DNA from 4 places in the Microbispora hainanensis genome. Region 4 is predicted to be linked to each of the others. Evidence: riboswitches for the same ligand, from Rfam matches in the RefSeq annotation. Region 4 holds a riboswitch; each other region holds the start of a gene.

Region 1 (7,631 bases), 3.2 Mb from region 4:
GCTGCTGAGCGCCGTAGCCCTGCTGCTGGCCGTACGGCTGCTGCGGGCCGGTCTGACCATAGCCCTGCTGGGGGTGACCCTGCTGCGGCCCGGTCTGGCCATAACCCTGCTGCTGCCCATAGCCCTGCTGCTGGCCGTACTGGTCCTGACCATATGGCTGCTGGGCCTGCGGCTGGCCGTAGCCCTGCTGGCCGTAACCGGGCTGCTGCTGAGCGCCGTAGCCCTGCTGCTGGCCGTACGGCTGCTGCGGGCCGGTCTGACCATAGCCCTGCTGGGGGTGACCCTGCTGCGGCCCGGTCTGGCCATAACCCTGCTGCTGCCCATAGCCCTGCTGCTGGCCGTAGTCCTGGGGACCGGTCTGCTGGCCGTACTGCTGCTGGGCCTGCGGGGCCTGCTGACCATAGCCCTGCTGGCCGTACGGCTGCTGCTGGGCGCCGTAGCCCTGCTGCTGGCCGTAGCCGCCCTGAGCGGGGTCGTAGGCGGGCGGCTGCTGCGGACCCGTGTGCTGCCCGCGATAGCTGACCACCGTGACGTCGGGGTCGTATTCCTGGGGTTGTCTGTCCGTGTTGTACCCGGGGTTCGATGACGGCGGTGGCGTTCCGTCCGACTCGTCCTGGGGGTACGGCGGCTGTCCGGTGCTCACCGTGTCACCTCGTTTCGAAGACGCATGCGCCGCACGTCTGTAGCACACGCTGATATTGCCAAAAGTAGCGACAGGCGTATCAACAGTCACCTTTGCAACAGTCGACAACCACCGTCAAGATCGATGATCAATGCCCATCAATGGTGATCAATGACGGTCGAGGTGCAGCAACATCCGGGTGTTCCCCAGCGTGTTCGGCTTCACGTGCTCCAGGTCGAGAAACTCGGCGACACCCTCGTCGTACGACGCCAGGAGCTCCGCGTAGACCTCAGGGGAGACCGGGGTGCCCTGGATGGGCCGGAAACCGTGCCTGGCGAAGAAGTCCACCGCGAACGTGAGGCAGAAGACCCTCCGCACGCCGAGGTCCCTGGCGGTCTCGATGAGCGCGGCGACGATCCGGTGGCCGATGCCCCCGCCGCGCGCCGCGGGGTCCACCGCGACGGTCCTGATCTCGGCGAGGTCCTCCCACAGCACGTGCAGCGCGCCGCAGCCGACGACCTGCCCGGCCGTCTCGGCCACCCAGAACTCCTGGACGTCCTCATACAGCGTGACCGTGCTCTTCTTGAGCAGGCGGGGCCCGTTGCCGGAGTACGCGTCGACGAGACGCCGGATCGCCCGGACGTCCGGCGTCCTGGCCCGGCGCACCGTCACGGCCGTGGCACCCGACTCACTGGGCGTCTGCGCGGCGACCTGCTCCATGACCGGTCAGCCTAGCCGCAGCGCGGCCTGATCCCATGCGCGGAGCGTCCCCCGGATAACGGTCATCCCCAAACGCCAGACCCCACATGAGTTCTGACCGTGTGTAGCCGCCCGGACGCGGACGGACGTACGGTCACACCCCAAGGCCACTGTCCACTTTTGTCCCAGTTTTTTCACCAGCCCGAGCAGCACATCCAAACTCTCGGATCGCTCCAAACCCCTGTGAACACGGACGTTTCACAACCGATCCCGTGATCCGACCGTGATCCTTTGGTTGTCAAACCTAGACGGGTTTCGGAGTTCTGGTTGAGCAAGAACTCGCGGTGCACTATCGTCCAGCGACGATGCCGGTCATCGTGAGCGCTCGCGGCGACCGGGCGCCGAATCTTCGAAGCACCGAGTGCGAAGGGGAGCCGGGGACCCAACTGCAGGATCCAGGATCGGTTCGGTCTCAGATCGACAAGGGGTGAATCCGCCAGGTAGGGCTACTCCGGCCCGAACCCGTCAGCTAACCCGGTAGGCGCTCAGCAGCGCCCCGCCGTACGGCCCCGTCTCGACGACGGGCCCGCCGCGGGGCGCACATGGGAGAGGAGCTCGGTTGCGCATGCGTGGCAAGAGGCCGGCGGGCAGGCACGCCCGCGGCCGGCGATCCGGATCCGGCACGGCCGGTCCGGGTCCCCTCCGCCGTTTGGCGTTCGTCGGACTCGCGATCAGCGCGATCACGTTCGGCGCCCCGGTCGTCAGCGCCACCGCCGACCCGAAGCCGAGCCTCAAGCAGCTCACCAAGCAGGTCGAGGACCTCTACGACGAAATCGAGACGCTCACCGAGCAGTACAACGGCGAGCGGGTGCGTCTGAAGGCGGCCGAGCGGTCCGCCGACCTCGCCAAGAAGAACCTCGCCAAGAGCGAGGCCGAGCTGGAGGTGCGCCGGCAGAAGGCGAGCGCCCTCGCGCAGCACTCCTACATGACCAACGGGCTCGGCAACGCGCTCGCGCTCATCGACAGCGACATCGACCCCCGGCGCTACCTCGACCAGGCCTCCACGACGTACGCGCTGGAGCTGCAGCAGAGCCAGGAGGTCGCGGAGGTCACCAAGGCCATGGACGCCGCCGCGCGGGCCAGGCAGAGCGCCTCCGCCCGGCAGGCCGAGGTCAAGAAGCTCCTCAGCGGCCTCGACGCCCGGCGCGACAAGATCACCAGTCTGATCAAGAAGACCGAGAGCAGCCTCTACCGGCAGGTCTCCCAGACGATCGGCAGAGAGACGCGCACGAGGACGGACTTCCCCATCATCGGTGACGGCAAGGCCGCCCAGGCGGCGCGCTGGGCCCTCGCGCAGCAGCTCAAGCCGTACGTGTGGGGCGCCGATGGGCCCGGCTCCTTCGACTGCTCCGGCCTGGTCATGGCGGCCTACCAGTCCGTCGGGATCAGCCTGCCGCACTACACGGGCGACCAGTGGACGGCCGGCACGCACATCCCGCGTGACCAGCTCCGCCCCGGCGACCTGGTGTTCTTCTACTCCGACCTGCACCACGTGGGCATCTACATCGGCAACGGCTACATGATCCACGCGCCGCGCACAGGAGACGTCGTCCACATCGCGAAGATCGACGGCCGGCCGTTCGCGGGCGCGGTGCGCGTCGCCGACTGAGTCTCTGGCCACGGGGCCTCTGACCACGGGGCCTCTGACCACGGAGCCTCTGTCACAGGGGCCTCGGTCTACGGAGCCCTTCGTCTACGGAGCGCCTCGGTCTGCGAGGGCCTCTGTCTGCGGGCGCTCTTCCACGGAGCCTTCCCGGGGGCCTTTCCGGGGGCCTTTCAGAGAGCCCCTCCTCCGTTGGAGGGGCGCCGGTCCCTTTCGCAGCGAACGCGGCCGGACAACGCAGTCGGATAACGCGCTTAGATGAAACACTCAGATGAGGCGGCGGCGTGCCGCCCAGGCGACCGCCTCGATCGCCGTCGCCACACCGATGCGGTCGCAGATGCACCGCAACCGGCGCCGCACGGTTCGGCCGCTGACGTCGAGACTGCGGCCCACCCGGTCTGCTGTCACTCCCTTGGCCAGCTCCGCGAGGAGAAGCAGATCCTCTTCGGTGAGACCGGCACGCTCAAGGTCCGAGGCAGGATTGTCACCTCGGTAGACGACCTCGGGAACACCCATCGTCCGCCCTCCCCCACGACGATGTCGTCGGCCCACCCTTCAGGGAAGGTAAACGCCTCGCCTGAAGGTCGTCAAGGTCGGTGGCCGGAGCGGCGGTCGTACGCCTGCCTGGCCGCTTCGACATCCTCCATGTGGATCTCGGCCCAGCGCTTGATCGCTTCGAGCAGCGGCATGAGGTCCTCGCCCAGCGGCGTGAGCCGATAGTCGACCCTCACCGGCACCGACGGAGTGACCGTGCGTGACACCAGGCCGTCGCGTTCCATCGTCCGCAACGTCTGCGTGAGCATCTTCTGGCTGACTCCGGCGATCGTCCTCGCCAACTCGCTGTAGCGGCGCGGGCCGCCGGCGAGCGCGGTGAGCGCCAGGCTCACCCACTTGTCGCTGAGCGTGTCGAGCAGCTTCCTGGACGGGCAGGTCGCGACGTAGGCGTTGTAGCGCTGACGCGCCTCCTCGCGCCGCTCGGCCGCCGTCTGAGTCGCCATGTCTTCCCTTCTCCTCCCTTACGCACTTCCAGGTGCCTTCTTACCGAAAGAGAGTAGATCTTCCTACGCTCCGTGCCATCGCGAAAGGAGAAAGACGCTCATGAGAGCACTGATGGCACGGGATGGAGCCGTACGGATCGTCGACGTGCGGGAGCCGGATCCGGGGCAGGGGCAGGTGCGGATCAGGGTCGAGGCGGCGGCCGTCAACCCTGTCGACCTGGCCACGGCCGCGGGCGTCCTCGCCGACAACGGGCTCATGCCGCACCAGGAGACGTACGCGCTCGGCTGGGACGTCGCGGGCGTGGTCGACCGGGCCGGGCCGGGGGTGACGGGTCTGCGGCCGGGCGAGCGGGTCATCGGGCTGTCGGACCGGCTGACCGACCCGCTCAAGGCCCAGGCGGACCTGGTGGTGCTGGACGAGACGGCGGTGGCTCCCGCGCCCGTGGGGGTGGCCGCGCCCGAGGCGTCCACGTTGCCGCTGAACGCGCTCACCGCCGTCCAGGCACTCGACCTCGCCGGGCTCGCCGAGGGCGAGACCCTGCTCGTCACGGGGGCGGCGGGCGGCGTCGGCGGCTATCTCGTGGAGCTGGCCGTGGCGCGGGGGCTCCGGGTCGCGGCGGTCGCCGCGCCCGGCGACGAGACGGTGGTGCGGGGCTTCGGCGCGGAGTGGTTCGTGCCGAGGGGCGCCGACCTGGCGGCCGCGGTCAGGGCCGCCGTTCCCGGCGGCGTGCACGGCCTGGTGGACGCGGCGCTCGTCGGCCTGCCCGCGCTCGACGCCGTGCGCAACGGGGGCGCGTTCGTCGCCGTCAACGCCGGGCTGGCCCCCGTGCCGCTGCGCGGCATCCGGGTCTCCACGGTGTTCATCCGCGCCGACGCGGCCCAGCTGCGGGACGTCGCGAAGCTGGCCGAGGCGGGACGGCTGAGCCTGCGGGTCGCCGGCACCTACCCGCTGGAGCGGGCGGCCGAGGCGTACGAACGCCTGCGGAAGGGCGGCCTGCGCGGCCGGCTGGTCCTGCTGCCCTGAGTCTCCCGATCCCCTGCGTTTCCCGGCGCCCTGGGTTCCCGGCGCGCTGCGTTTCCCGATGCTCTGGGTTCCCCGGCGCGCTGCGTTTCCCGATGCTCTGGGTTCCCGGCCCGCTGCGTTTCCCGATGCTCTGGGTTCCCCGGCGCGCTGGTTTCCCCTTCCGGCATGCCCGGCCGGGCATGCCGCGGGCCGGACGGCGATGCCGTCCGGCCCTTTTGTCGAAGGCGGCGATCAGGCGCGGCCGAGGAGCTCACGCACCCGGTCGCGGCCGACGGCCAGCAGCAGCGTGGGCAGCCGCGGGCCGGTGTCGCGGCCGACGAGCAGCCGGTAGAGCAGGGCGAAGAAGGCCCGCTGGGCCGCCTTCAGCTCGGGCGTGGCCGCCTTGGCGTCCATGTCGAGCCCGGCCTGCACCTTCGGCACGCCGTAGACGAGCGTGGTCAGCCCGTCGAGCGACCAGTGCGCGTCGAGTCCCTCCACCAGCAGGCGCAGCGACTCGCGGTCCTGCTCGCCGAGCGTGTCGAGCAGCTCCTTGTCGGGCGTCTCGCGCACCTGTGTGCGCTCCTCGGCGGGCACGTAGGTGTTCACCCAGTGCTGGGCGCGATCGAGCCGCGGCCGCAGCTCGTCGAGCCCGCCGATCTCCGGGTCGAACGCGCGCAGGATACGCAGCGTCTGCTCCTCGTCTCCGGTCGTGATGTCCACGACCGAGGCGAGCGTCCGGTAAGGCAGCCGCCGCGGCGTCTCGGGCAGGACCCGGGAGGCCGTGCTCGACGCCCGGCGGTAGGCCGCCTGGTCGGCCGGCAGCGCCGTGCTTTCCTGCACCTTCTTCGTCAGCGTGTCCCACTCGTCGTACATGCGCTGGATCTCCTGATCGAAGGAGACCTTGAACGACTGGTTGGGACGGCGGCGGGCGTACAGCCAGCGCAGCAACGCGGGCTCCATGATCGACAGGGCGTCGGCCGGGGTCGGCACGCCGCCCTTGGAGCTGCTCATCTTGGCCATGCCGCTGATGCCGACGAAGGCGTACATCGGGCCGATCGGCTGCGGCGCGTCGAACACCTCGCGGACGATCTGGCCGCCGACCACGAACGACGAGCCCGGCGAGCTGTGGTCCACGCCCGACGGCTCGAAGATCACGCCCTCGTACGCCCAGCGCATCGGCCAGTCGACCTTCCACACCAGCTTGCCGCGGGTGTGCTCGGACAGCAGGACCGTCTCGCTGTGGCCGCACACGCAGGTGTACGACATCGCCGTGGTCTCGTCGTCGTACGACGTGACCGTGGTCAGGTCGCGGTCGCAGACCGAGCAGTAGGGCTTGTAGGGGTAGTAGCCCCCGGCCCCGGAGCCGTCGTCCTCGCTCGCTGCCCCCGAGCCTTCGAGCGCGGCGGCCTCGTCGGCGTCCGTGACCTGCTTGGCCTTGGCCTTCTTGGTGCGGTACTGGTCGAGGATCGCGTCGATCCGCCGCCGCTCGCGCATGGCGAGCAGCACCTGCTCCCGGTATGCCCCGGAGGTGTACATCTGCGTCTGGCTGATGCCGTGGAACTCCACGCCCAGCTCCGCCAGCGCGGCGATCATCGGGGCCTTGAAGTGCTCGGCCCAGTTCGGGTATTCGCTGCCGGGCGGGGCCGGGACGGTGGTCAGCGGCTTGCCGATGTGCTCGTTCCAGGCGGGGTCGATGCCCACCGGAACCTTGCGGAAGCGGTCGAAGTCGTCCCACGAGATGATGTGCACGCACTCGTAGCCGCGCCGCCTGATCTCGTCGGCCACCAGGTGCGGGGTCATGACCTCGCGCAGGTTGCCCAGGTGGATCGGGCCGGACGGGCTGAGGCCGGACGCGCAGACGACGGGTTTGCCCGGTGCGCGCCGTTCAGCCTCGGCGATGACCTCATCGGCGAAACGCGCCACCCAGTCGGCGTCCATCACGTCAGTCCTCTCTGAACGGGATCCTGCCTTCTATGGTCCCGTACGCGAGGGAGTCGTCAGGACGCGTTACGGGCGTAGACCAGCCGCAGGCCGATCAGCGTGAGCCAGGGCTCGTGCACGTCGATCGTACGGGCCTCGCCGATGACGAGCGGGGCACCGGTGCCCGTGGCGACCACGGTCACGTCGTCGGGGTCGGAGGCCAGCTCGGCCGTCATCCGGTCCACGATGCCGTCGACCAGGCCCGCGAAGCCGTAGATGATGCCCGACTGGAGGGCCTCCACGGTGTTCTTGGCGATCACCGACCGTGGGCGCACCAGCTCCACCTTGTGGAGCTGGGCCCCGGCCGTGGCCAGCGCGTCCACCGAGATCTCCAGGCCGGGCGCGGTCACCGCCCCGACGTACTCGCCCCGGGCCGAGACGGCGTCGAACGAGGTGGCCGTGCCGAAGTCCACGATCACACACGGCCCGCCGTACAGGGTGGTGGCGGCGAGCGCGTTCACGATGCGGTCGCTGCCGACCTCCTTGGGGTTGTCCATCCGGACCGGGACGCCGGTGCGGACGCCCGGCTCGACGACCACCGCCGTGACGTCGCCGTAGTAGCGCCGCGACATCTCCCGCATCTCGTTGAGCACCGACGGCACCGTGGAGCAGATCGCGATGCCGCTGATGTCGGCGTCCTTGAGAAGCGGCGACTGCCCGAGGAGA
Region 2 (7,631 bases), 2.8 Mb from region 4:
CGACGGCCAGTGCTGAACCTGCCGCGCCCCGGGCCCCGCTCCCCGATAGGCCGGGGCCCGGGGCGCGGCCCACGCGTCACACGCTCACGGCCGGCAGGGGCTCACCCGTCTCCAGCAGGGTCTTGAGCGCGGACAGCACCTGGGGCCAGCCCCCGGCGACCATCTCGCGCAGGGTGCTGCCGGGTTCGAAGCCGTCGTGGACGACCGTCAGCTTGACCGTCTCCCCCATCTGCTCGATCTCGAACGTCACCCGCGACCTGCGCTCCCCCTTCAGCTTGGCGAGCACGTCCTCCCCCAGGCCGACCGCCTCGGCCCACTCGGGGGTGAGGGAGTGCCAGGTGTAGGAGAGCCTGCGGCCGGGGTCGGACTCGACGACCACCTGCTCGGGATCGGTGATCGCCACACCGCCCTGGTGCCAGGTCATCGGCGCCCCCGTCTGCCAGTCGGTGTCGAAGGACAGTCCCCAGTAGCGCCGAGTGAAGCCGGGGTCGGTGAGTGCCTGCCACAGCCGCTCGGGCGTGGTCTTGATGTAGGTGGTGTAGACGAACTCGGGGTTGCTCATCGGCTCCTGCTCCAATGCGTTCTTGAGATCGGCGAGAGCACGGGCCCGCTCGCGGTCGAACCTGCTCATCCAGCGGTCCGCGATGGCGTTGATGGGCACGGCGTTGAGGTAGTGCAGCTTCTCCCGGCCACGCCACACCGTGGTCACGAGGTTCGCCGCCTCCAGCACCGCCAGGTGCTTGCTGACCGACTGCCGCGCCATGTCCAGCCCCGCGCACAGTTCGCGCAGCGTCTGGCCGTTGCGGGCGTTCAGGCTGTCCAGCAACCTGCGGCGGCTGGCGTCGGCCAGCGCCTTGAACACTTCGTCCATCTTCCCCATCCCGGACATGCAGCCCTTTGGCTGCATGAACGATAGGCAGCCGTACGGCTGCATGTCAACCTCGCCCGATGATCAGGGACAGGAGCGCAACGCTCCACAAATGGGGGTGAATAGGGCAACAGACCGGTGGTCGATATGTATGTCGCGCCCCGGAATCAGTCCGTCATTACTCTCCTCCGTCATTTATGTCGCCGCCACTTTCGGATCGACACAAGGCGTTACCAACCGTGTATGCACACGTCATTGGTAAGACCACGGCGGTCTTTTACGGTGAGGTTCCCGCCGGCCCGTGGAGGAGTTCCGGATCGACGGCACGACAAGGAGGGGATTTCTCATGAAGACACGGAAATTCCGATTAGCGGCGGCAGCGGTCTCGGTGACCGCGGTCCTCGGGGCGGTGGTCCCGTCCGGCCCGGCGGCCGGCGCACAGTCCGCCCTGCGGATCTATCGTGGCACCGCCACCGTGGTGGTCGACGTCTACGACTACTGCGGAGGTCCCCTCTGGGGCGAGCACCGGTTCGTCGGCACCAGCCGATACAAGGCGGCCGCGAAATTCGTCACCGGTCCACGCAAGTCCGCCGCGGGCAGGGTCGAACGCAACCCCTTCTACTGGGAGTTCTATGTGGGCGACATCGGAGCGCTCGGATCCTTCCAGTTCGGCTCCGCCCACGTTGTCACCGCGTCGGCCCGCGATCTCGGCGGTAACGTACGCGACCCGAAACTCCTGCTGGGCTACTGGGTCACCAGCCGATCGGGCACCTCCTGGTCCGGCAAGCTGGTCGACAGCCACCGCGCCGAAGGGGCCACGTTCAACCATTTCTACGGCGAGAAGACCATCGTCCCCTGCCGCGATCTCGGCACGTCTCGTTTCCTCTACGCCGTCAACGCCGGGGCCACGGTCTCGGGCCGGGTGAGCTCGGGGAGCGCGGCGTTCACCATCCGCGGCTCGACCTACGGCGACAACTACCGGTTCAGGATCACGTTCAACGGCTGACGGGAACGTTCCACGGGTACGACAGGAGGACCAGGTTCGCCACACGGTTCGTGCGGCGACGGCGCACCGGGGGTGGCGCCGCCGCCGGCACCGCGGGCGGGGCGGCGCCGGTCCTCGACCAGCCGCCGGGACGTACGGAGGTGTTGGCCGATGAACGGACGTGTCCTGCCGGTCGCCCTGCTGACAGCCGGTCTGCTGGCCGGCACGGGCGGCGCGTACGGCACCGCCGCCTCGGCCGCGACGCCTTCCTCACCCGGTGTGCCCACCGCGCCCAGCGACCCGACGCCGACGCCGACGCCGCCGCCGACAACGCCGCCGACAACGACGGCCGACCACAACGACCAGGACGTCATGTTCGCCCGGATGATGATCCCCCATCATCAGCAGGCGGTGGAGATGGGGCGACTGGCCGAAGACCGGGCGGCGGACGCCCGGGTCGCGCGGCTCGCCCGGCGGATCGAGGCCGCGCAGGCTCCCGAGATCCGGACGATGAGCGGCTGGCTCACGACCTGGGGCGAACAGGTGCCCGGGGAGAGCCCGGCGCCGACGCATCACGCCATGCCCGGGATGATGTCCCCCGAGGACATGCGGCGTCTCGAAGGGCTGTCCGGACGGGACTTCGACCGGGCCTTCCTCACGATGATGATCCGGCACCACGAAGGCGCCGTCACCATGGCGCGCGACGAGCTGAGCGGCGGAAGCTACGAGCCGGCGCGTAGGCTGGCGGAGTCGATCATCTCCAGCCAGTCGGCCGAGATCAAGGAGATGAAGAGCATGCTGAGCGGCCTGCCTGGTTGACCTGCCGGGTCAGCATGCCGGGTCAGGGCACCGTGACGGCCCGGACCGGCGCCGTGCTCGCCGTGGCAGTCGCCACGGCGGAAGCGGCGAGCACGGCGCCGTCGAACACGTCGCCGTCGAACACGTCGCCGACGAGCGTGGCGCCGTCGAGTATGGCGTTCGAAGCCCTGGCCGTTTCGGACCGGCCGGAGGTTCCCCTGATCGGGCCGGAGATCGCCAGGGCCGGGCCGGAGATCGCCAGGGCCGGGCCGGAGGTCCCAAGGCCCGGGCTGGAGTCCCTATGAGCGGCGGGAGATCCGGAAGGGGGAGGTCACCCGCGCTTGCGGTGCCGTCCGTCGGACGACGCCGCCGCGGTCTTGACCCGTATCCCGGTCACGGCGGTGGAGACCACCGCGAACAGCAGACCGGCCGACAGGACGGCGTCGCCCGGCGAGCACACGATGTCGAGCGGCTTCCCCTGCGTGGCCGCCATGTTCCTGGTGGCGGGCGCAGCGGCGCTCTGGACGCTCGCGTTCACGGCCGCCATGGGCTGGATCGTCACCGGCGTCTTCGGCGTCACCTTGACCTTGCGCGGCAGGCCGTACCCGACGATCGTGCTCGTGTCGCGGACCTTGCGCTTCAGCCACACGCCGTCGACGTTGCCCTCGATCGTGTGGACCTTCCGGCCGACGACCTTCTCGACGATGCCGACGTGGTCGATGTCGCGGATCTTCTTGGACCCTGACCAGGCGAAGAAGACCACGGCGCCCGGCTCGGGCTTGTCGCTCCAGGCGTGGTGCTTCTCGAACCACTTGGCGTGCCGCGTGGTCAGCGCGAACTCGCCGACATGGTCCTGCACCCCGGCCCGGTCGGCCGCCCAGGAGACGAACATGTCGCACCACGGGGCGGCCTTGAAGTCGGGGTCCTTGGCGACGTTTTCGGCGTACCACTCGCCGAACTTGGTGTGTTTCCCGGCTCGTTCGCGGTAGCCCAGCTCGGGGCGTACGGCGTCGAGCAGCTGTCGAGCTATCGGATCGGTGGAAATCGGGGGCTCCTCATGGCGCGCTTCGAGACATGACGAACCGGCCCGCGGGCGTGCGGCATGACGGCATGACCGTCCGGGGACACGCCACGGCGGGGCGGAATCAGAAACGGGAGATGTGGCAGCCCGTCACGGGCGCGCCATCACCCCGGAAGCCTGGAGACGTTCCAGGGCGGGCAGGTGGTCCGGCGACACGACGCGGACCGGGTGGGCAGGTGGAGCCGACACTCCACGCTCTCCTCTCCTTGGCCGCCTACCGGGTTAGCTGACGGGTTCGGGCCAGGAGTAGCCCTACCGGATGGTCCGGATTCACCCCAAGAGACGTGGGTCCCCGGTTCCCGGGATCGATGACTTCCGGGATTCGGCGGTCGCCGGTCGTCCTCGGGTTGAGGACCGCTCACCGGCGAGACACACGGGAAGCTTAGTAGATAACAAGTAAGACACGGCCAAATGGCCTGTAAAGGGGATCATCCCGGCTGTCGCCGTTCCCTGCTTCCGCAGGTCCTCACGGTCGCGGGCCGCCCGCGGTGAGATGCGCCACACCACGCCGTACGGCGCGGCTCTGCCAGCGCGGGTCTGCCGGCGCGGGGTCTGCCGGCGCGGCTCTGCCAGCGCGGGCCTGCTCGCGCGTGTCTGCCGGCGCGGGGTCTGCTGGGCCGAGTGCCGACGCGGTCGAGGGCTTCCGGCTGTCTTGGCGCTCCCCTCGCTCGCGTAGTCGCCGGGTCTGTCCGCGCGTCAGCCTGGGCCTGCCCTGCGCATCGCCCACGCTCCCGCCTCACGCCTCACGCCTCACGCCTCACGCCTCACGCCCGCAGCCTCCGGGGCCGGTCCGTGCGTCGCCCGGGCCGGCCTGTGGGTCCTCCACCGCCTGCCTCCCGCCTTACTCGTGTAGTCGTCGGGCTTGTCCGAGGCGGTGGTAGGTGAAGGCCCAGCGGTCTTCGCCTACTTGGCGGCGGGTGTAGCGCTCGGGGTGCTGGTAGCGGTCGCGGTTGTGGAACTGGCACGCCGGGCCCAGCAGCTTCAGATCCGTGAGCCCGCCGGTGCTCCAGTTGTCGGCGTGGTCGATCTGGCACATGGTCGCCGGCAGCGGGCAGCCGTCGACCCAGCACGTGGCATACCGGGCGAAGATGGCCCGCCGCTGGGCAGGAGTCGCCAGACGGACCTTGCGCCCCATGTCCAGCACCTGTCCCTCGGCGTTCATGACGATCCGCACCAGAGTCGAGGTCCGGGCGAGCCGATGCACGCTGGAGACGGGCAGCACCTGCCCGGTCGCCAGCAACAACCCCGGCGCGGTCCCCGGTGCCATCCCCAACGACGCACCCAGCAACGTGCCTGCCGACGCTCCCAACGCCGACCCCAAGAACGCCCCAGGCATCGCGCCCGCCGACGCACCCGGAGATCCCGGTGACCCACCTTGCGCCGCCCCCCGCGATGCCCCCTGTGCGGCTCCTTGCGATGCCTCCTGCGCCGTCTCCGGCGTCCCTCGCCCGGCTCCCGGTGCCGTTTCCGATGCCCATCCGGGTGGTGTCTCCCGCTCCGGTCCGGGCCCGCCGGGCGTCGCTCCCGACGGTCCCGATGTCCCCGACGCCTGCGTCGCACGCGAGCACCGCGCCTCGCCGCAGCACCGGCACGCGCCCTGGCCGTCGCACCGGCACGGGCTGTGGCCATGCCGGCAGTCCCCCGCAGGCCCAGGCCCGGCGTGGGTGTGACGTGCGGAGGCGTCCTCGGGCGGAGGGTCCGGCCACGCCGCCTCCGAAGGCGCCACCTCCGTAGGCGCTGCCTGCGAGTGCGCCGCCTGCGATGGCGGCGCATCCGAAGCCGTCGCGACCGAAGCCGTCGCGCCCGAAGGGGCTGTGTCCGAAGGTGCTGTGTCCGAAGGTGCTATGTCCGAAGAGACTGTGTCCGAAGGGGCAGCGTGCGAAGGCGCTGTGTGCCAATGCCCGCCACCATGAGCAGGCCATGCTGACACACCCCGCCGGACATGGGTTGCTCCAGACCGGGCCGCACCGCGATCCCACCCATCGCCCTTGGCGGGCGCGGTCTCGTCGCTCCCGGCAGAGCTGGTACTCACGGTGTCGTCGTCCTCGGCGGAGCCGGCGTTCGCGGTGTGGTCGCCCTCAGCAGCGGCGGTGCTTGCGGTGTCGCGCGGCTCGCACTCGCCGGGCCGCCGCTCACCGGCCCCGCGCTCACCGGCTCCCCAGTCACAAGGCTCCTCATCGCGAGGTCCGATCGCGGCGTCGCCAGAGCCAGCGGCAGGGTCGGTGGCAGGGGCAGCCTCGGCGATGTCGAGCCCGTCCGGGCCGTCAGGGGTATCGGTGCCACCCGAAGCATCGGGGTCGGCCATCGCGCCGGAAACGGCGTCGTCGGCGTCGGCGGGCGCAGGGGCGGCAGTGGTGTCGGCGCTCCCGGCACCGGCATCCGCCTCGGTCTCGGCAGTGTCGAACTCCTCCGGGATGTCGAGGTCGTCGGCCTCGCCGGGCGTCGGATCGCCCGTGTCCTCCCGGCCTTCCCCGAAGCCCCCGGCATCCCGCGCGTTTTCGACGTGGTCGGTGGTGTCGTCGGCCTGGCTCGGCTCGTCAGTGGTTCCGGTGGTGTCGGGGGCGTAGTCGCTGGGGGCGCTGTCGCCGAGGTCTGCGAAGTGGTCGCTGACGTCGTCGTCGGCGGCAGGGTCGGCGGTGTCTTGGGTGGCCGGGTCGGTGTCTTGGGTGGCCGGGTCGGGGTCTTGGGTGGCCGGGTCGCTGGTGTCGTCGGCGGGGTGTGGGTTGTCGTCGGTGGGGTCGGTGGTTTCGGGGTCGGTGGGGAGGGATTCGGCGCTGACCACGACGAGGAGCTCGGCGGCGATCTTCTGCTCCAGCAGGGCGATCAGCGCGTCCGCCTGACGTACCGTCAGCGGGCGGTCATCCCCCTGTGCCCTCAGCTTGGCGTACGCCTGCAACAACGCCATCAACCGGGCGCCGGCCTCACGCGGCAGGTAGAACTCCCCTTCCACGCCGCCGCCCTTGCCCGGGCGGACCCGCAGGAACCGCCGCCCGTAATCGGCCCGCTCATCCCGCTCATCCCCATCGGGGTCCAGCACCGCCCGCAGATGGCGGCCGGCCTTGGCAACCTCCGCCGCCCCCGCTTTACCGGCCAGGTCCACCAAGATCGGCTCCGCCAGGCCGGCCTGCTCGTCGGTCAGTCCGGCCACAGCGGCGCAGATGGCCTCCACCACCCCCGCCGCCAACTCACCCGCAGCGAACTTCTCCCGCACGACGGGGAGGCGCGGCAGTTCCGCCCCCAACGTGAGCAGGCGGCCCGCACCCCCCACCGTCATCCCCCCACTCGTGCGCAACCAACACCGGGTGGAGGCATGCCCATGCTGCCTGGCCTGCCCCGCACGATGCACCCGCCCCACCCGATCGGCCAGCGCGCAGGTGATCCGATCCCGGGCGAACAGCAACTCCTCCGCCTCGGCCAGGCACACATCCACGTCATCGGGAAGCGGGGTCAGCGCCAGCTCTTGGGCCACCTCACGAACCGACCCCACCACCACCCACGACGACCGCACACGACCCCGACCACGGTCACGACCACGATCACGACCACCCACACCATCGGAAGCACCCGCACCCGCACCCGGGCCGGCCGCGCCAGAACCATCCGCGCCAGCAGCGTCCGCACCATCAGCATCCCCACGCGCGGCACCAAAGCCAGCGCCGTCCATGCCAGCGGCATTCGCACCGGCGGCGGCCCCACGCGCGGTATCCGCGCCAGCGCCGTCCGCACCACCCTCATGGGCGGCAGCCGCGCCAGCGCCATGCGCGCCCGCGCCAGCAGCGTCCGCACCATCAGCGGCCTCACTGGCGACATCTGCGCCAGCGCCGTCAAGGCCGACAGCGTCCGCACGGGCGGCACCAACGCCAGCGCCGTCCACGCCAGCGGCAGCCCCACGCGCGGCA
Region 3 (7,631 bases), 1.1 Mb from region 4:
CGCGCCCTGCACCAAGTGGCGGGGGGCGCCTGTCAGGAGAGGTGGGGTACGGCTGCTGCCTCCGCACCGCCTGCCATGACCCGCATCATGCGGCCCGTGAGGGATATCCGTACGGCGAGGCGGGGCGAGGCGAGGCGAGGCGGGGCGCAGCTGCTGCCCGGCACCGCTCGCCATGACCTGCGTCATACGGGTGAGGGGCGCTCGGCCGGCACCGCGCGCGCCACGGACTCGTGTCATGCGGCTTGGGGTGCTCGGCCGGCGAGGCGGGTGCGGGTCGTTGAAGAGGGGGTGCGGCTCGCTGTATGGGCCGTAGAGAAGAGGGGATCATCAACCCCAATGGTCGCCCCAGCCCCACAGGTTGGGGCCGAGGGCGGCGGCCGGGTCGTCCTGGTCGAGGCCGAACCGGCCGCGGAAGAACAGCATGGGGCGCTGCTCGGTGACGACGGGTTCGAGCTCGTTGACGTGGCCGATGACCACGTCGTGGTCGCCGGCGACGTGCACGTCGCGGATCTCGCCGTGGACGCGCAGCAGCACTCCCCGCAAGGACGGGGTGCCCCATCGCGACAGGTCCCAGTCGAGGCCCGCGAACTTCGCGCCCGTACTGGACCCGAACCGGCCGCAGAGATCGACCTGGTCCTCCCCGAGCACGTTCACGCAGAAGCGGCCCGACCTCCTGATGCGCGGCCAGGCGCGGCCTCTGTGGTCGGCGCAGAAAAGGATCAGAGGCGGTTCGAGGGACACCGACGCGAACGACTGGCAGGCGAAACCGGCGGGCTCGCCGTCGTCAAGGCCCGTCACCACGGTCACACCGCTCGCGAACATGCCCAGCGCGCGCCGGAACTCGGCGGGTGTGGGCGGTGCCGGCTCGGTGAACTCGGGGTCGGCGGGTACAGCGGTCATGGACTCACCTCGCGTGCGTGTCGATGCCTCAGGTGACGAACTTACAAACCCCCTCATGTGCGGCCCGCAAGGGGATCCCGGTCAACCGAAGGCACGTACCGGCGGGAGCGTGGTCCGGGCAGGTCACCGAGCCTGCCTGTCCCGATCTCGCTCATCGGGATGATCGCCCTATTCGGTGTGTCTGTCCAGTTAGCGTCACGAGTCCGGCACTCCGGTGATTCGGCATGGACCATGACGGAGCTGACCTATGAGTCGACCCTACGGGAACTCACGACCGAGCACGGCGTGCTGCACTCCGAGCGGGAGATGCTCCCCGCTGCGAAGCCGGACACCCCGCCCTGCTGGTCGCGGGGCAACACGCGGAAGGAGGAGCGGTGACCGCGTGGGATGAGGAGTTCGACCTCGTCATCGTCGGCAGCGGGGGCGGAGGCATGGCCGCCGCGCTGGCCGCGTACGACAGCGGGCCGTACGCACCCGGCCGGGGAGACGATCGCGCTGGTGTCCGAGCGGTGCATCCCGCCGTCGATCATCGTCTCGGCGGACGGCAGGAGGTTCACCGACGAGTCCGTGCCGTACGTGAACTTCGTGCACGACCAGGGCGCGGGCGGGCACGTCCCGGCCTGGTTCGTGATGGACGCCTAGGCACGGGCGCGTTATCCGTTCGCGCAGATCATGCCGGGCATGCCGGTGCCGCAGGAGTTTCTACGGCCAGGGCATCGCTTTCCGGGCGGACACCTTCGCCGAGCTGGCGGGCCGGATCGGTGTCCCGGCGGGCGCGCCGGCCGAGACCGTCGAGCGCTTCTACGCCTTCGCACGCACGGGCAGGGACCTGGACTTCGGCCGCGGCGACAGCGCGTCAGGCCTGGGCGAACATCTGGTCGTAGCCGCCGGAGTGCCGGCGGCCCGCCATGAAGCCGAGGAACCGGCGGACGAACTCACCCCGGGTCAGCCGCCCGTCATCATCGTCGTCGCCCGAGTCGTGGTCGAACGCCGTACGGAAGAGAGACCGGTACTCCTCACATCGATGGTCTGGTCGTCATCGGTGTCGGTGACGTCGAACAGTACCTCGGCGATCCTGATGAGCGCCGGGCCGGCCAGGGCGGCGGAGGCCGCGGCGTACTCGTGGCCGGTGATGCGTCCGTCGCCGTCGGTGTCCAGCTCCTGCTGCAGCTCCCGCCACCAGTCGGCGAAGGCCGCGAACAGGCGGTCCTCGTCCTGAGTCTCCAGGTCGAGGCGGGTGGCGATCTCCCTGGCCATCGCGGCGAGGTCGGGCCAGTCGAGGTGGCCGTCGCCGGTCTGGTCGAGGACCTCGGAGAAGAACCGCGCGGCGGATCGTACGGCGGAGCCCCCGGCGGCGGCCGCGGAGGTGGTGGCGGTGCCGGCCGCCTCCGGGCCGGGTGTGAGGAGGCGCAGGAGCGCCCCCGCCTTGGGAGCCTGCCCCCGTAGGGGTCCATGAGGGTGAGGAACGACTGGAACTCGGCGTACAGCCTTTCCAGGACCGGACCGTCGAGGGACTCGCCGCTCAACCGGCACATCGTGACCGTGGACTCGAACAGCGTCGCCACCACCCAGGCGCGCGCCTCGGAGTCCGCGGCGTTGAACGGGCGGCCCTCGGCGTCGGTGCCGGTGATGCGCGCGTGGAGGCGGTTGAGCCGGGCCGCCTCCCGCTGCCGCACCCGGATGTCGGGGTCCACCATGCGCTGCGCGCTGAGCACGGTGTTGCGCAGCCGGCGCCACGGGTGCGCGACGAAGGTCGAGTTGGTGATCAGCGCCGCGCCGATCTGCGGGTGCGCGGCCTCCAGGACGATGGCCCGGGTCGCCACCAGCCCCCAGCGCGTCTGCCGGGTCAGCTCGTGGAGCATGGATCCCGGTGCTGCGTCACTCATCGACGTCCCTTTCCTGTCGGTGTCGGTGCCGAGACCGGTGCCGAGACCGGTGCCGAGATCGGTGCCGGTGTGGCGCCGAACCGGCGGTGGCGCCGCCGGTAGATCTCCAGGCGCTCCCAGAAGTGCCCGGCACGGAAGTCGGGCCACAGCACCCGGGGGGAAGACCCATTCGGCGTACGCCACCTGCCAGAGCATGAGGTTGGAGATGCGCTGTTCGCCGGAGGTGCGGATGACGAGGTCGACCTCCGGCATGTCGGGGTGGGGCAGACGACGGGCGAAACTCTCCTCGGTGACCTGCTCGGGCGGCACGCCGTCGCGGATCAGCGACCTGGCGGCCTCGACGATGTCGCGGCGGCCGCCGTGGACAGCGGTCTCGGCCGCCCGATGCCCCTCGGTGCGGGGCAGGGACCGCTGCGCGGCCCACCTGCCGTTCCCGTCCATGACGCACGCCACATGACGGGGGACGCTTCTCACCCTCACGGCGACGAGGCTTGCACAGTCGGTGAGAGATCGACTACTTACCGTTGTTAGCCACGGCCCTTACTTCAAGCGGGTCCGGACCAGGTGCTGCCGCGTTGTGCCAGGTAAAGGCGTGTTTTGTCCTGTTTACACCATTCTGGTGAATTGTGTACCTTTAGGGCACACGGTATGGGGTAACGACCCGCCTCCGGCGACCCATCCCTTGCCGTGTCGTTGCCCGGTCCGCGTGGTCCCATGACCGCGCGGCCGCCGAATCCGCGTCATGTGGAGCCGGGGACCCACTCTCTTTGGGGTGAATCGGAGCGCAGGCCCCCAGATGCGCCCGTAGGGCACTTCCTGCCCGAACCCGTCAGCTAACCCGGTAGGCGGCATGGAAGCAAGGAGTCAACCTCGTCATGTCCACCCATCGGCTCTCCCTCGGGGGCCGGCACTCGCGCCGGCGCCTGCGCTCCGCCCTCGCGGCGGCGACCCTCGCGGTCTCGGCCGCCACGGCCGGCATCACCGCGGCCGTGGCTCTGCCCGCCGCCCCGGCGTACGCGAACCCGCACACGTACGGTCAGGACGTCTCCGGCTACGAGGCCGACCACGACTGGATGAACAGCCGCGCGCAGTTCGGCTTCATCAAGGCCACCGAGGGGACCGACTGGGTCGACTCGTCCTTCCCCCGGCACTGGCGGGAGCTGGCCAAGAAGGGCATCGTCCGCGGCGCCTACCACTACGGCCACCCCTCCAACGACCCCATCGCCGAGGCCGACCACTTCCTCAGCGTGGTGAACTCGCAGCCGAGCAAGCCCGGCGACATCCTGGTCCTCGACCTGGAGACCGCGGACGGCGAGTCCGTCGAGCAGGTCAACAAGTGGGCCAAGACCTGGCTGGAGTATGTGACGGCCAAGACCGGCACCAGGCCGATGTTCTACAGCGGGTGGAACTTCGCCAACAAGTACGGCCGCGGCCTCGGCCAGTACCCGCTGTGGGTGGCCCACTACAGCAAGGCGCCCGGCGACATCACGCCGCCCGCCGACTGGAAGACCTGGGCCATCCACCAGTACACCGATGAGCCCATCGACCAGAACGTCTCCTCGCTGACGCCCGCCCAGCTGCGCGCGCTCGGCCGCCGATAACGCCGCCGATAACGCCGCTGGCAGCGCCGCCGACAGCCCGGCGTCCCCCCGGGGCGGATCGCCCGCCCCGGGGGGACGCGCCGGGAGCCGTACCGGCCTCAGACCACCGCGCCGGAGTCGTCGCGGCGTACGGGCCTGACCCGGGGCGCGGCGGGAGCCGGCGGCGCCTGGCCGGAGCGCCGCTCCAGCGCGATCGCCACCGGCCCGGCCACGAACGACGACGACAGCGTGCCGGCGACGATGCCGATCAGGAGGGCGACGGCGAAGTCGCGCAGCGAGTCGCCGCCGAACACCGCAAGCGCCGCCAGGATGAACAGCGCCCCGAGCCCGGTGTTGACCGTGCGCGGCGCGGTCTGCAGGATCGCGGCGTTCACCACCCGGCCGAACGGCTCGCGGCGGCGCACCGGCCACAGCTCGCGCACCCGGTCGAACAGCACGACCTTGTCGTTGACCGAATAACCGATGATCGTGAGCATCGCCGCCAGGAACACCCCGTCGATCGGCCTGCCCATCCAGGCGAACGCGCCGACGACGACGGCCGCGTCCACGAACAGCGCCGCCACGGCCGCCGTGCCGAACGTCCACCGGAACCGGAACGCCAGATAGACGAGCTGTGCGGCGAGCGCGACAGCGAGCGCGATGATCGCGTTGCGGCGCAGCTCCTCGCCCAGGCTCGGCCCGATCAGCTCGTCGCGCTGCTTGGCGACCTCGCCCACGCGCCGGTCGAGCGCCTCCTCCATGCGGACCACGTCGTCGGCGCTGATCTGCCCGGTGCGCACCGAGAGCGCGTCGTCCGACCGCTGCACGACGGCCGAGGGGAACCCGGCGTCCGCCACCGCCTGCCTGGCCGCCGCGACGTCCACGGGCCTGCTCGTGCCGAACTCCACGATCCGGCCGCCGGTGAACTCGACGCCGTAGTTGAGGCCGCGGGTGACCAGGCCCGCGCCCGCGACCACGAGCAGCCCGGCCGCGACGGCGAGCCACAGCCGCCCGCGCCGCATCAGGTCCGGGTCGCGCCGCGTCAGCCACGTCCTGACCCGGCCGATCGAGCCGATGCCGGACGCCCGCGGGCCGATCCTGCCGATCAGCGCGGCGGTGAGCACCCGGGTGATCAGCATGGCCGAGACCAACGAGGCCAGCACGCCGATGGCCAGCGTCACGCCGAAGCCCTTCACCGGCCCCGAGGCCAGCCAGAACAGCAGCCCGGCGGCGAGCAGGGTGGTGATGCCGGAGTCGGCGATCGCGCTCCAGGCGTTCTTGAAGCCCCGGTCGAGTGCCGCCTTGAGGCCCCGCCGGGGCGCGTCGCCGAACTCCTCTCTGGCCCGTTCGAAGACCAGCACGTTGGCGTCCACCGCCATGCCGATCGCCAGGACGAACCCGGCCAGGCCGGGCAGCGTGAGCGTGGCCCCCATGGCCACGAGCCCGGCGTACGAGATCAGGCCGTAGCAGGCGAGCGCGACCGCGGCCAGCACGCCCACCAGCCGGTAGACCATGCCGATGAACACCGCGGTCAGGATCACCCCGGCGACGCCGGCCTTGGCGCTCGCCGCGATGGCGTCGGCGCCGAGGGTCGGGCCGACCGTACGCTGCTCGACCAGCTCAAGCGGCACCGGAAGCGAGCCGCCCTTGATCAGCACCGCGAGGTTCTGCGCCTCCTGCGGGGTGAACGACCCGGTGATCTGCGTGGTGCCGCCGCCGATCCCCACCCCGCAGGCGATCGACTCGTCCACCTGCGGCGAGGAGATGATCTCGTTGTCGAGGACGATGGCGACGCGGCGCTTGTGGTCGCCGAGCGGCGCGCAGGCCGCCTCGCCGGTCAGCTTCCGCCAGGGACCGGGTTCCTTGAAATCGATCGTGACGAACCAGCCCGGCCCCGCCTGGGGGTCGCTGCGCGCGGCGGCGTCGGCGACACCGGCCCCGCTGAGCGCGACCGGCCCGAGCTTCAGCTTCCGGCCGCTCTCGTCCGCGATCGCGTCCGTGTCACCCTCCTCGGCGGCGCTCAGCACCGGATGGAAGTTGAGCTGGGCGGTCTTGCCGATGACCGCGGCGGCCTCGCGCGGGTCGAGCACGCCGGGCAGTTCGACGATGATCCGCTTCTCGCCGGAGCGGACCAGGGTGGGATCGACGACTCCGAGGGCGTCCGCCCGGCGCCGGAGCACGTCGAGGGCACGGTCGGCGGCGTCGGCGTCCGCCTTGACCGTGGGAGAGTCTCTCGTCTCGAAGACGAGCTGGGTGCCGCCGCGCAGGTCGAGGCCGAGGCGCGGCGCAATGGTGAGAGCGAGCAGCAGTGAGATCGCGATGACGGCGAGCGCCGCCACCGCGCGCCACAGGGGCGCACGGGACATGAAGCCTCCACAGGCGTACGAGTGGGACGAGTGAGAGCGGTCTCAGTACGCCGTGGAGGGAGGGGCGCGGGCCGCGGCGGCGCGACGCGTGCGCTGGGCGGGCGGGCCGTCGTGACGCGGACCGGCCCGGGTGACCCGGGTGCCGCCGCGCGGCACCGCGGGGTTGGGCAGCACGACCGGCCCGCCGGTGGCGCCGGAGCCGGCCCCGCCCGTCCGGACGCGGGCCGGATCACCCTGAGCCGGCCGCGTGGCGTGGGCAGGGGCGCAGACGCGCGTGCCCATGAGCCGTGTGTGCGTGAGCCGTGCCCTGTCACGCGCCGGTGCCGCCACGACGTGGCGGGCGGCGGGGCGATGAACCGTCCCCCACGCCGGCGCGTGCGCCGACGCTGACGCCGGCGTGCCGCCGGAGGTCAGGAGGATCGCGTGCAGCAGGAGCAGCAGCGCGGCGGTCAGCCCACGTCGCACGACGGTCTCCCCCTCCCGCGTCCGCCCGGTCTTGCGGCCACCGTAGCCGGTTCCGGGTGAGCGTGCCCGCGGGAGACGGGCCCAGGAACGGGCCCAGAAACGGGCCCAGAAACGGGCACAGAAACGGGCACAGAACACGGGCGCAGGAAACGCGGATGACCGTTTCGCGAAGGTGGGTTATGGTCGGTCACATGGCGACCTTGCGACGTGGCACGTGCGGGTCCACCGCCTTCACGTTGGTGGTGGGCCTGCTGATGCTCGCCCTCGCACTGGTCGCCTCCACGCCCGCCTGGTATGGCGGCGATCCCGCCCAGCGCGCGCCGCAGGCCGCCGCCGAGGTGTGGACGCCGGGGGCGTGGACGCCGCAGTCGGCGACCCTGCCCACGAGCGCCGCCGGTGCCGAGCACCTGCCGTTCCCGTTCCGGCCGCGCGTC
Region 4 (7,631 bases):
ATCCCGCCGCGAAGGTCGTCTACGTGGACAACGACCCCATCGTGCTGGCCCACGCGCGGGCGATCCTGCAGACCGACAAGCGCACCCGCGTGATCACCGCGGACATGCGCGAGCCCGAGGTGATCCTCGGCCACCCCGAGGTCGATGGCTTCCTCGACTTCTCCCGCCCCATCGGCCTGCTGCTGGTCGCCGTGGTCCACCACCTCGCCGACGAGGAGGACCCCGACGGCCTCGTGGACACCTACAAGGCCCGCCTGGCACCCGGCAGCTACATGCAGCTCACCCACTTCTGCTCCTGCGCGCCGGAGATGCGCGAGCTGGAGGCGGTGCTGCTGCAGATGCTGGGCACCGGCCGCGCCCGCGACATGCCCGAGATCGTGCGGTTCTTCGACGGCCTCGAACTGATCGAGCCCGGCGTGGTGCACGTGCCCGAGTGGCGTCCCGAGAAGCCCGTGAGCTACCCCCTCGACCTCGGCGGCATCTGCGTCGCCGGCGGCGTGGGCCGCAAGCCCTGACCGGCCGGAACGACCTCGCGGGCGTGCCCACGAGGCGGCCGCACAGCGGGCATGCTCCCGGCTGAGGCAGCCATACAGCGGGCCGTGCCCACCGGCTGAGGCTGCCTCACAGCAGCGCGGCGAACCGGGCCGCGACGAGGTCCCAGCGCCACTCCTCCTCGATCCAGGCCCGGCCCCGCTCGCCCATCGCGCGGGCGCGGGCGGGGTCGGCCAGCAGATCGCCCACCGCGGCGGCCACCGCCGTGTGCGACGTGCCGTCGACCACCAGGCCCGTCTCGCCGTGCCGTACGGCGTCGGGGGCGCCCCCGGAGGAGCCCGCGACCACGGGCAGCCCGGTGGCCGACGCCTCCAGATAGACGATGCCGAGGCCCTCCACGTCGAGCCCGCCGAACCTGCTGCGGCAGGGCATGGCGAACACGTCGCCCGCGTCGTAGTAGGCCGGGAGGGACGCCCAGGGCACGGACCCGGTGACGACCACCGAGCCGCGCAGGCCGGCCCCCGCCGCCGTCCGTTCCAGCGACCGCCGCAGCGGGCCGCCGCCGACCAGCAGCAGGACCGCGCCGGGAACCCGCCGCAGAACGAGCGGCCAGGCCCGCAGCAGCACGTCCTGGCCCTTGCGCGGCACCAGCCGGGAGACGCACACGACCACCGGCCGGTCGCCCAGGCCGAGGGACGCGCGGATCCGGTCGCCGCCCGCCCCCGGACGATAGAGAGTCGTGTCCACGCCGGGCGCGAGCTGTACGAGCCGGGAGGCGGGCACGACCCGGGCGATCCGGCGGCGGGTGTACTCGCCGAGATAGGTCACGATGTCGGCCCCCGCCCCGATGCGGCGCAGCAGGGCGCGCGCGCCCGGCAGGCGGGCCCACGACGCCTCGTGCCCGTGGGTGAGCATGACGATGCGGCCCGCGCCCGCGGCGCGCAGGCCGGGAGCCAGCAGCCCCAGCGGCGCCGCCGCGCCGAAGACGACGGTCGCGCCGTCCTCCACCAGCGCCGCCGCCCGTCGCGCCACCGCGCGGGTCGGCAGCATCAGCGAGGAGGGATGCCGGACCACCTCGTACGGCTGGCGGGCGTCGAACTCCTCACACCCCTTCCAGCGCGGGGCGTACACGACCACGGAGCCGGGCGGCCTGCGCACGGCGAGGCCGTGCACGAACGCCTGGATGCCGCCCGGTCTGGGCGGGAAGTCGTTCGTGACGATCAGCGTCCGCTTCGTCATCCTCACCCCCGCTGCCGGCGTGATCACGCGGTCCCCCCGCGCCGCCCGAGAACGCATTGTCGCAGTCCCGGCCGGGTCGTCGCGGTCGGACGATCAGGTCCGGGCGAGCTGCTCGCGCGACCACGACCGCCAGGCGCGGGTCAGGTCGCCGGCGGTCAGCCCGAGCTCCTCCCGCAGGGCGGCGCCGATCTCCTCGCGCAGCGCGGCGCGATAGAGGGCGACCAGCCTCGGCTCGCCGAACCGGGCCGCGATGTAGCGGCAGGCGAGCCACGCCTCCTCGTACGCCTGGGCGGGCCTGGCGGCGAAGTCGGCGGGCCCCGGCAGGCCGCCGAGCGCCGCCCTCCCGGCCGCGACGTCGGCGGCCAGCTCGGCGGCGACCGTACGGACCGGCAGCCCGCTGTCCAGGTAGCCCACGTAGTCGGCGAAGCCCTCCATGAGCCACATCGGCACCGTGCGGCGGCCGGCGGTCGCGACGTGCGTCAGCTCGTGGGTCATGACGACCAGGCGGCCGGTCGCGGACAGGCGGGCGAACGCGGCCGGCTGCACGATCACCCGGTCGCCGGTGGCGACGGCCGCCAGGCCGTCCACCTTCGCCGGCGCGGCCAGCACGGCGGCCTGCTCCTCGGTGCGCGGCACCAGGACCACCGCGCCGCCGAGCCCGCCCCAGACCCTCGTGACCGTACTGCCCGCGCGGCCGGCCAGCGCGGCGATCTCGGCGACCAGCGGCCGGGGCGACCCGACGACGACGGCGCGCTCGCCGCGGGCGACCGAGGCACCGGTCCACATGCCGGGATGCTCGCGTACGGCGGCGCGGGCGTCGAGCCGCAGGGCGCGCAGCGGGTCGGGCGGCGCCGCGGCGGCGGGCCCGGCCAGCAGCGCGGCCAGCGCGACGGCCACGGCCGCGATCCGGCGGGGAGTGGCCCCGGCGGGTCCGGGCCGGCTCCGGCCGGCTCCGGCACGCACGCCCGGCGCGCACGCGGGCACGCCGCTCGTGACAGTCACGCCGTGCATGGTAGCCAGCGCATGTCACGGCCCCGCCCACCTCGGCGAGGTGGACGGGGCCGTAAGGACGGCGCCGGTCGAGGGGGCTTGGTGACCGGTGCCCGTCAGACGCCCGGCCGGACGGCACCCACGAAGGTGCTCCTCCGGTAGGCGTCCAGCTTGTCGATCCTGACCCGCGTGCCGCTGTGCGGGGCGTGGATCATCCTGTTGTGCCCGACGTACATGCCGACGTGGCCGCCGCCGCTGGTGAAGATGAGGTCACCGGGCTCGAAGTGCCCCCAGGACACCTTCTTCCTGACCGCGCTGCGGATGGACCACGTCGTGCGCGGCAGCCGTACGCCGGCCTTGCGCCAGGCGTACTGGACCAGGCCCGAGCAGTCGAACGCGCCCGGTCCCGTGGCTCCGTAGCGGTAGGGGTCGCCGATCTGCTTCTCGGCGGCCTTCACCGCGCGCCGGGCCCTGGCCCGCTGGAGCGAGGCCCTGCTGATCTTCCGCTTGGCGGTGTGCCTCTTGGTCCGCTTCTTCGCGGCGGCGTTGCGGGCGGCGGTCTTCGCGCTCTCCTCGGCGCCCGTCTTCGTGGCCGTCTTGGTGGCCGTCTTCGTCGCCGTGGCCGTCGTGACGACCGTGACCGTCGCCGGGTCGGCCGCCGGGTCGGCCGCCGTGCCGGCTGCCGCCGCCGGATGTGCTCCAGCGACACCTACGGATGCCGTCAACGCGGCACCACTAACGGCAATTCGGGCAAGACGGGACAGACTGGGGGTGGTAGACAGGATCTCTCCTCGGGTCTTCCGCTCACGCCTACCGGGTTAGCTGACGGGTTCGGGCGGGGAAGTCGCCCTACGGCGCGCGATGCGCCGATTCACCCCGGACCTTCGCGTGAAGGTCGGTGGTTCCCCGGCTCCGTGCCTCCTGACTGCACGGACTCGGCTGGCCATCGGCGTCGGGGGGATCCCACGGGGGGAGGGTGATGAAGGACGCCGATGCCGCTGGATGACTGCGACCGGCCGGCCGGACCGGGACGCACGGCGGCGAGGCGTGCTCGCCGCGGCCCAGAAGCTACCCAGGACTCGCGGCGTTCGGCAAAGCGCTCCGGCCGGATAAAGATCGCATAACGAAGGCCGCGGAGAAGAAATCGCAGCTTACCCACACCGCGAATGCGCCAAATGTGACCCTGCCCACAATTTGCACAACAAGCGCCGATGGGGTCACATTTGCCGCGTCAGTCACAGATCGTCACGGAGACGGCGGGACCGTCAGGGGCGCACGGCTCCGATCGCGTGATACTCGGCGAGTGTGACGACTTTCACAACATCGCCGGTCTGCGGGGCATGAACGACCTTCCCGTCGCCGGCGTAGATGCCGACGTGCCCGTATCCGGCGTGCCAGAGCAGGTCGCCCGGCTGGAGGTCGTCGAGCGAGACCCGGCGGCTCGCGCCCCAGGCCCACTGCTCGTAGCTCGTCCGGGGCAGCCGGACGCCCGCCGCCGCCCACGCGGCCTGCACGAGCCCGGAGCAGTCCCAGGCGCCCGGTCCGGTGCCCCCGTAGCGGTAGGGCTTGCCGATCTGCTTGTAGGCGAACTGGAGGGCGGCCAGCGCGTTGCCGGACGCCGGCCCGTTGTAGACGACGCCGGCGCTGTTGGGGTTGCCGGGGTTGAACGTCCCGAGCGAGCGCAGCAGCTTCATCTGCTCCCGGACGAGCTTGTCGACCTTCTCCTTCTCGTCCGCCAGCTCGTCCTTGACGTCGGCGGCCTCCTTGTAGACCTGCTTGCTCTGGTTGCGGCGGTTCTTGAGGTCCTTGATGGCGCCCTCGTACGCCTTGAGCCGCCCGGCCCGCTCGGCCGACATGTGGTTGAGCGTGGCGAGACCGCTGAGCATGGCGTCGGGGTTGGAGCTGTAGAAGACGCCGCCCCACGACCCCATGTCGCCGACCTGGTAGCTGCTGACGGCCATCGAGACCAGCCCGGAGCGTAACTCCTCGACCCGGGCGTTCTGCTTCTTGTAGTCCTCGTTGATCGTGAGGTACTTCTGCCGGGCCTTCTTCCACTTCTCGTTGGCCGCGTTATAACGGTCCACGAGCTGGTCGGCCTGCGCGTTGAGCTTGCTCAGCTTCGCTTTCACCTGCGCGACAGTGGGCTTCGGATCCGCCTGCGCGCCCGTCATCGGAGTGAGCAGGACCACGGCGGCCAGACCGGCGGCCACCGGCACACGCCCTCGCACTGAGCCCCCTTGAGGATAAACCTCTTTGATCGACGAAACCTGCGGCGCGACTCTATCTAGGCGATCTTGAAGCTTCAACCTATTCGCAGGTATTCGCGGCAGTCGTCACATACTGTGACGTCGCAGGTCCGGGGCGTGCGCGGGACGCGTCAACCGCGGCCGAGACGGCGCAGCAGCAGGATCGAGGGCACCGGCCGGGCGCCCATGCGGCGCACCGACTCGGCCACCTCCCGGTCGGAGGAGACGACCGCGATGGCCCGCCCCGGCGGCTCCGCCCGCACCAGCGTGCGGATGAGGTCGTCGGCGATCTCCCCGGGCGCGCTGAACATCACCCGCACCCCGCGCGGCGCGGACACCTGGACGGGCCCGTTCAGCTCGGCGCCGTCGAACACGCACGTCACCTCCGCCCGCGTCTGCACGGCGAGCCCGCCGAGCCCGGTCAGCAGCCGGGCTCGCTGGTCGGCGAGGGTCAGCGACGGATAACCGGTCTTGGTCACGTTGTAACCGTCGACGATCAGATGCAGGTGAGGGATGGCCAGGAGCTGGTCGAGAAGCTGCGGGTCGTCGTTGGCCAGCGCCCGCGCGGGGACGGCCGTCACGCCCGGCTCGCCGGGCACCACCGCGTTCACGTAGTCGGCCGGCCTGCTGATCGTCGTGGGCAGGCCGAGCTCCTTGCGCAGCCCGGAGGCGGCGTCCTGGAGCGCGTCAAGCAGCACCCGCACCCGGGCGTCCTCGATGCTGCGGCCCTCGCGGGCGGCCCTGCGGCTGGCCTCGAGCTGGCGCTCGGCGTCCGCCAGGCGCTCCTTGAGCCGGCGCAGCTCGGTCTCGGCCGCGCCGTTGGCGCTGGCAGCCCTGGCACGCGCCTCGGCCGTCTCGGCCTCCAGCTCGGCCGCCCTGGTCTCGGCGGCCTTGACCCGCTCGCGGGCGTCGTGCAGCTTGCGCCGCAGGTCGGAGTTCTCCGCGCGGGCGGCCTTGAGCTGCTCGCGCACCCGGTCGATCTCCTCCTTGGCGGAGGCACGCTGCGCCGCGAGCTGCTCGCGCAGCCGCGTCTCCGCCTGCTCCCGCTGGGTGCCCGCGGCGGCGGCCTGCTCAAGGTCGGTCCGCGCCTGCTCGACCAGGTCCGGCCAGCCGGGCGGGCGGGTCAGGTAGGCCGCCGCCGCGACCAGCACCGGCTCGGCCGCCGGGGGCACCGTGCCCTCGGCCAGGCTCCCCACCAGCTCGGGCCAGGCGGTCTCCACCGCCTCGGCCACCCGCTCGCGGAACTCCTTGTCGTTTTCCAGCTGGGCCGCGATCGGCGCGCTGCCAAGACGGGCGCGCTTGCGCGGGTCGAACCTGGCGATGTTGCGCAACGGCGGCGGCACGGCCGCGGCGGGCATCGAGCCCAGCACCTGCGCGGCGACCTCCACCACGTGTAAACGGACCTGCTCGGGCAACGGACGAGACAGGCCTTCTCCGGCTGAACTCATCTCGTCGCTCCTCGGCCGTGTCCTACAGATCTTCTGCCCACTGGGGTCGCCCCGGCGGCGCCTCGCGGTGCTGTCGCCCCCGAATGCGAGAACGTCCCGATATCCGGCGTCCCCGAGGCGTGAGCCTCACGGCGCGCCCACCGGACCGCCCTCCCACGGCAAGATCTGCGAGACACTCCCATGTTCCTGTCTTCTTTTAAGGGTACGGCCGTCACACCGTGACCATGTCGCGTTCATGATCTGTCACGACGTCCGCCGGGGCCGGGACCCGGCGACGCACAACCCCTTCGCGGACGGCCCGATTCCCGTCCGTACGCTTTCGGCGGTGTTCACACGCTTCGCCGGGGCCTGGAGCGACGAGCTGGTCTACGCGATGCCGGCCCGCGAATGGCGCGCCGCAGCGGCCTGGGCGCAGCCGCCCGCCTGACCGTCGCTTGACCTCCGCATGGGGTGGGTGCGGCAATTGTCGGTCGGGACTTCTATGGTCTTGGGCGTGGATGCGGTACAGGGCACGCTGGACGAGCTCGGCACTCCCCTGCGGGAGGTCACGTTCGTCGTCTTCGACCTGGAGACCACCGGCGGGTCGTCCGCGGAGCACGCCATCACGGAGATCGGCGCGGTGAAGGTGCGCGGCGGCGAGGTGATCGGCGAGTTCGCCACGCTGGTCGACCCCGGTGGCCCGATCCCGCCGTTCATCTCCGTGCTGACCGGCATCACCGACGCGATGGTCGTGGCCGCGCCGAAGTTCTCCGAGGTGCTGCCGAGCTTCCTGGAGTTCATCGCGGGCGTCGCGCTGGTGGCGCACAACGCGCCGTTCGACATGTCGTTCCTGAAGGCGGCGTGCCAGGTCAACGGCTACCCGCCCCCGGCCAACCCGGTGGTGGACACCGCCGACCTCGCGCGCCGCGTGCTGACCCGCGACGAGACGCCCAACTGCAAGCTGGCCACCCTCGCGCGGGTCTTCCGCAGCTCCACCGAGCCCTGCCACCGGGCGCTGGCCGACGCGAAGGCCACGGTCGACGTGCTGCACGGCCTCATCGCCCGGGTCGGGTCGCTCGGCGTGCACACGCTGGAAGACCTGCGCGGCTTCGTGCGCGCTCCCACGCCGGAGCAGCAGCGCAAACGCCACCTCGCCGACGGGGTGCCCGGCGCGCCCGGCGTCTACATCTTCGAAGACGCCAAGGGCGAGGCGCTCTACATCGGGAAGAGCTCCAAC

Evidence for each region. Region 4 has a riboswitch for cyclic di-AMP ahead of OHB01_RS23515 (C40 family peptidase). Riboswitches for the same ligand answer to the same signal wherever they lie in the genome.
Region 1: it holds a riboswitch for cyclic di-AMP, as region 4 does, so the genes downstream of both, OHB01_RS08160 (NlpC/P60 family protein) here and OHB01_RS23515 (C40 family peptidase) in region 4, are expected to answer to the same signal.
Region 2: it holds a riboswitch for cyclic di-AMP, as region 4 does, so the genes downstream of both, OHB01_RS35455 (CHAP domain-containing protein) here and OHB01_RS23515 (C40 family peptidase) in region 4, are expected to answer to the same signal.
Region 3: it holds a riboswitch for cyclic di-AMP, as region 4 does, so the genes downstream of both, OHB01_RS28205 (glycoside hydrolase family 25 protein) here and OHB01_RS23515 (C40 family peptidase) in region 4, are expected to answer to the same signal.

Annotation. Positions count from the first base shown of each region.
Region 1 covers NZ_CP108086.1:1,796,459-1,804,089, forward strand. Annotated here, with positions in the region: gene OHB01_RS08150 (RDD family protein) at 1-643, opposite strand, end outside; gene OHB01_RS08155 (amino-acid N-acetyltransferase) at 791-1,342, opposite strand; cyclic di-AMP (ydaO/yuaA leader) riboswitch at 1,727-1,880, shown strand; gene OHB01_RS08160 (NlpC/P60 family protein) at 2,031-2,990, shown strand; gene OHB01_RS08165 (LuxR C-terminal-related transcriptional regulator) at 3,252-3,500, opposite strand; gene OHB01_RS08170 (winged helix-turn-helix transcriptional regulator) at 3,572-3,982, opposite strand; gene OHB01_RS08175 (NADP-dependent oxidoreductase) at 4,083-5,006, shown strand; gene lysS (lysine--tRNA ligase) at 5,238-6,923, opposite strand; gene OHB01_RS08185 (type III pantothenate kinase) at 6,983-7,631, opposite strand, start outside.
Region 2 covers NZ_CP108086.1:7,800,915-7,808,545, forward strand. Annotated here, with positions in the region: gene OHB01_RS35435 (PHB depolymerase family esterase) at 1-16, shown strand, start outside; gene OHB01_RS35440 (ArsR/SmtB family transcription factor) at 77-871, opposite strand; gene OHB01_RS35445 (hypothetical protein) at 1,215-1,874, shown strand; gene OHB01_RS35450 (DUF305 domain-containing protein) at 2,025-2,672, shown strand; gene OHB01_RS35455 (CHAP domain-containing protein) at 2,983-3,696, opposite strand; cyclic di-AMP (ydaO/yuaA leader) riboswitch at 3,928-4,070, opposite strand; gene OHB01_RS35460 (DUF222 domain-containing protein) at 4,574-7,201, opposite strand; gene OHB01_RS35465 (hypothetical protein) at 7,180-7,631, opposite strand, start outside.
Region 3 covers NZ_CP108086.1:6,115,747-6,123,377, forward strand. Annotated here, with positions in the region: gene OHB01_RS28180 (flavin reductase family protein) at 328-900, opposite strand; gene OHB01_RS28185 (hypothetical protein) at 1,132-1,278, shown strand; gene OHB01_RS28190 (hypothetical protein) at 1,288-1,542, shown strand; gene OHB01_RS39970 (hypothetical protein) at 1,846-2,157, opposite strand; partial or broken gene OHB01_RS39975 (oxygenase MpaB family protein) at 2,412-2,786, opposite strand; partial or broken gene OHB01_RS39980 (undecaprenyl diphosphate synthase family protein) at 2,783-3,227, opposite strand; cyclic di-AMP (ydaO/yuaA leader) riboswitch at 3,504-3,649, shown strand; gene OHB01_RS28205 (glycoside hydrolase family 25 protein) at 3,662-4,387, shown strand; gene secD (protein translocase subunit SecD) at 4,486-6,732, opposite strand; gene OHB01_RS28215 (hypothetical protein) at 6,775-7,197, opposite strand; gene OHB01_RS28220 (hypothetical protein) at 7,389-7,631, shown strand, end outside.
Region 4 covers NZ_CP108086.1:5,023,261-5,030,891, reverse strand. Annotated here, with positions in the region: gene OHB01_RS23530 (SAM-dependent methyltransferase) at 1-515, shown strand, start outside; gene OHB01_RS23525 (glycosyltransferase family 4 protein) at 622-1,731, opposite strand; gene OHB01_RS23520 (hypothetical protein) at 1,825-2,733, opposite strand; gene OHB01_RS23515 (C40 family peptidase) at 2,838-3,446, opposite strand; cyclic di-AMP (ydaO/yuaA leader) riboswitch at 3,518-3,672, opposite strand; gene OHB01_RS23510 (C40 family peptidase) at 3,987-4,949, opposite strand; gene OHB01_RS23505 (NYN domain-containing protein) at 5,099-6,415, opposite strand; gene OHB01_RS23500 (DEDD exonuclease domain-containing protein) at 6,909-7,631, shown strand, end outside.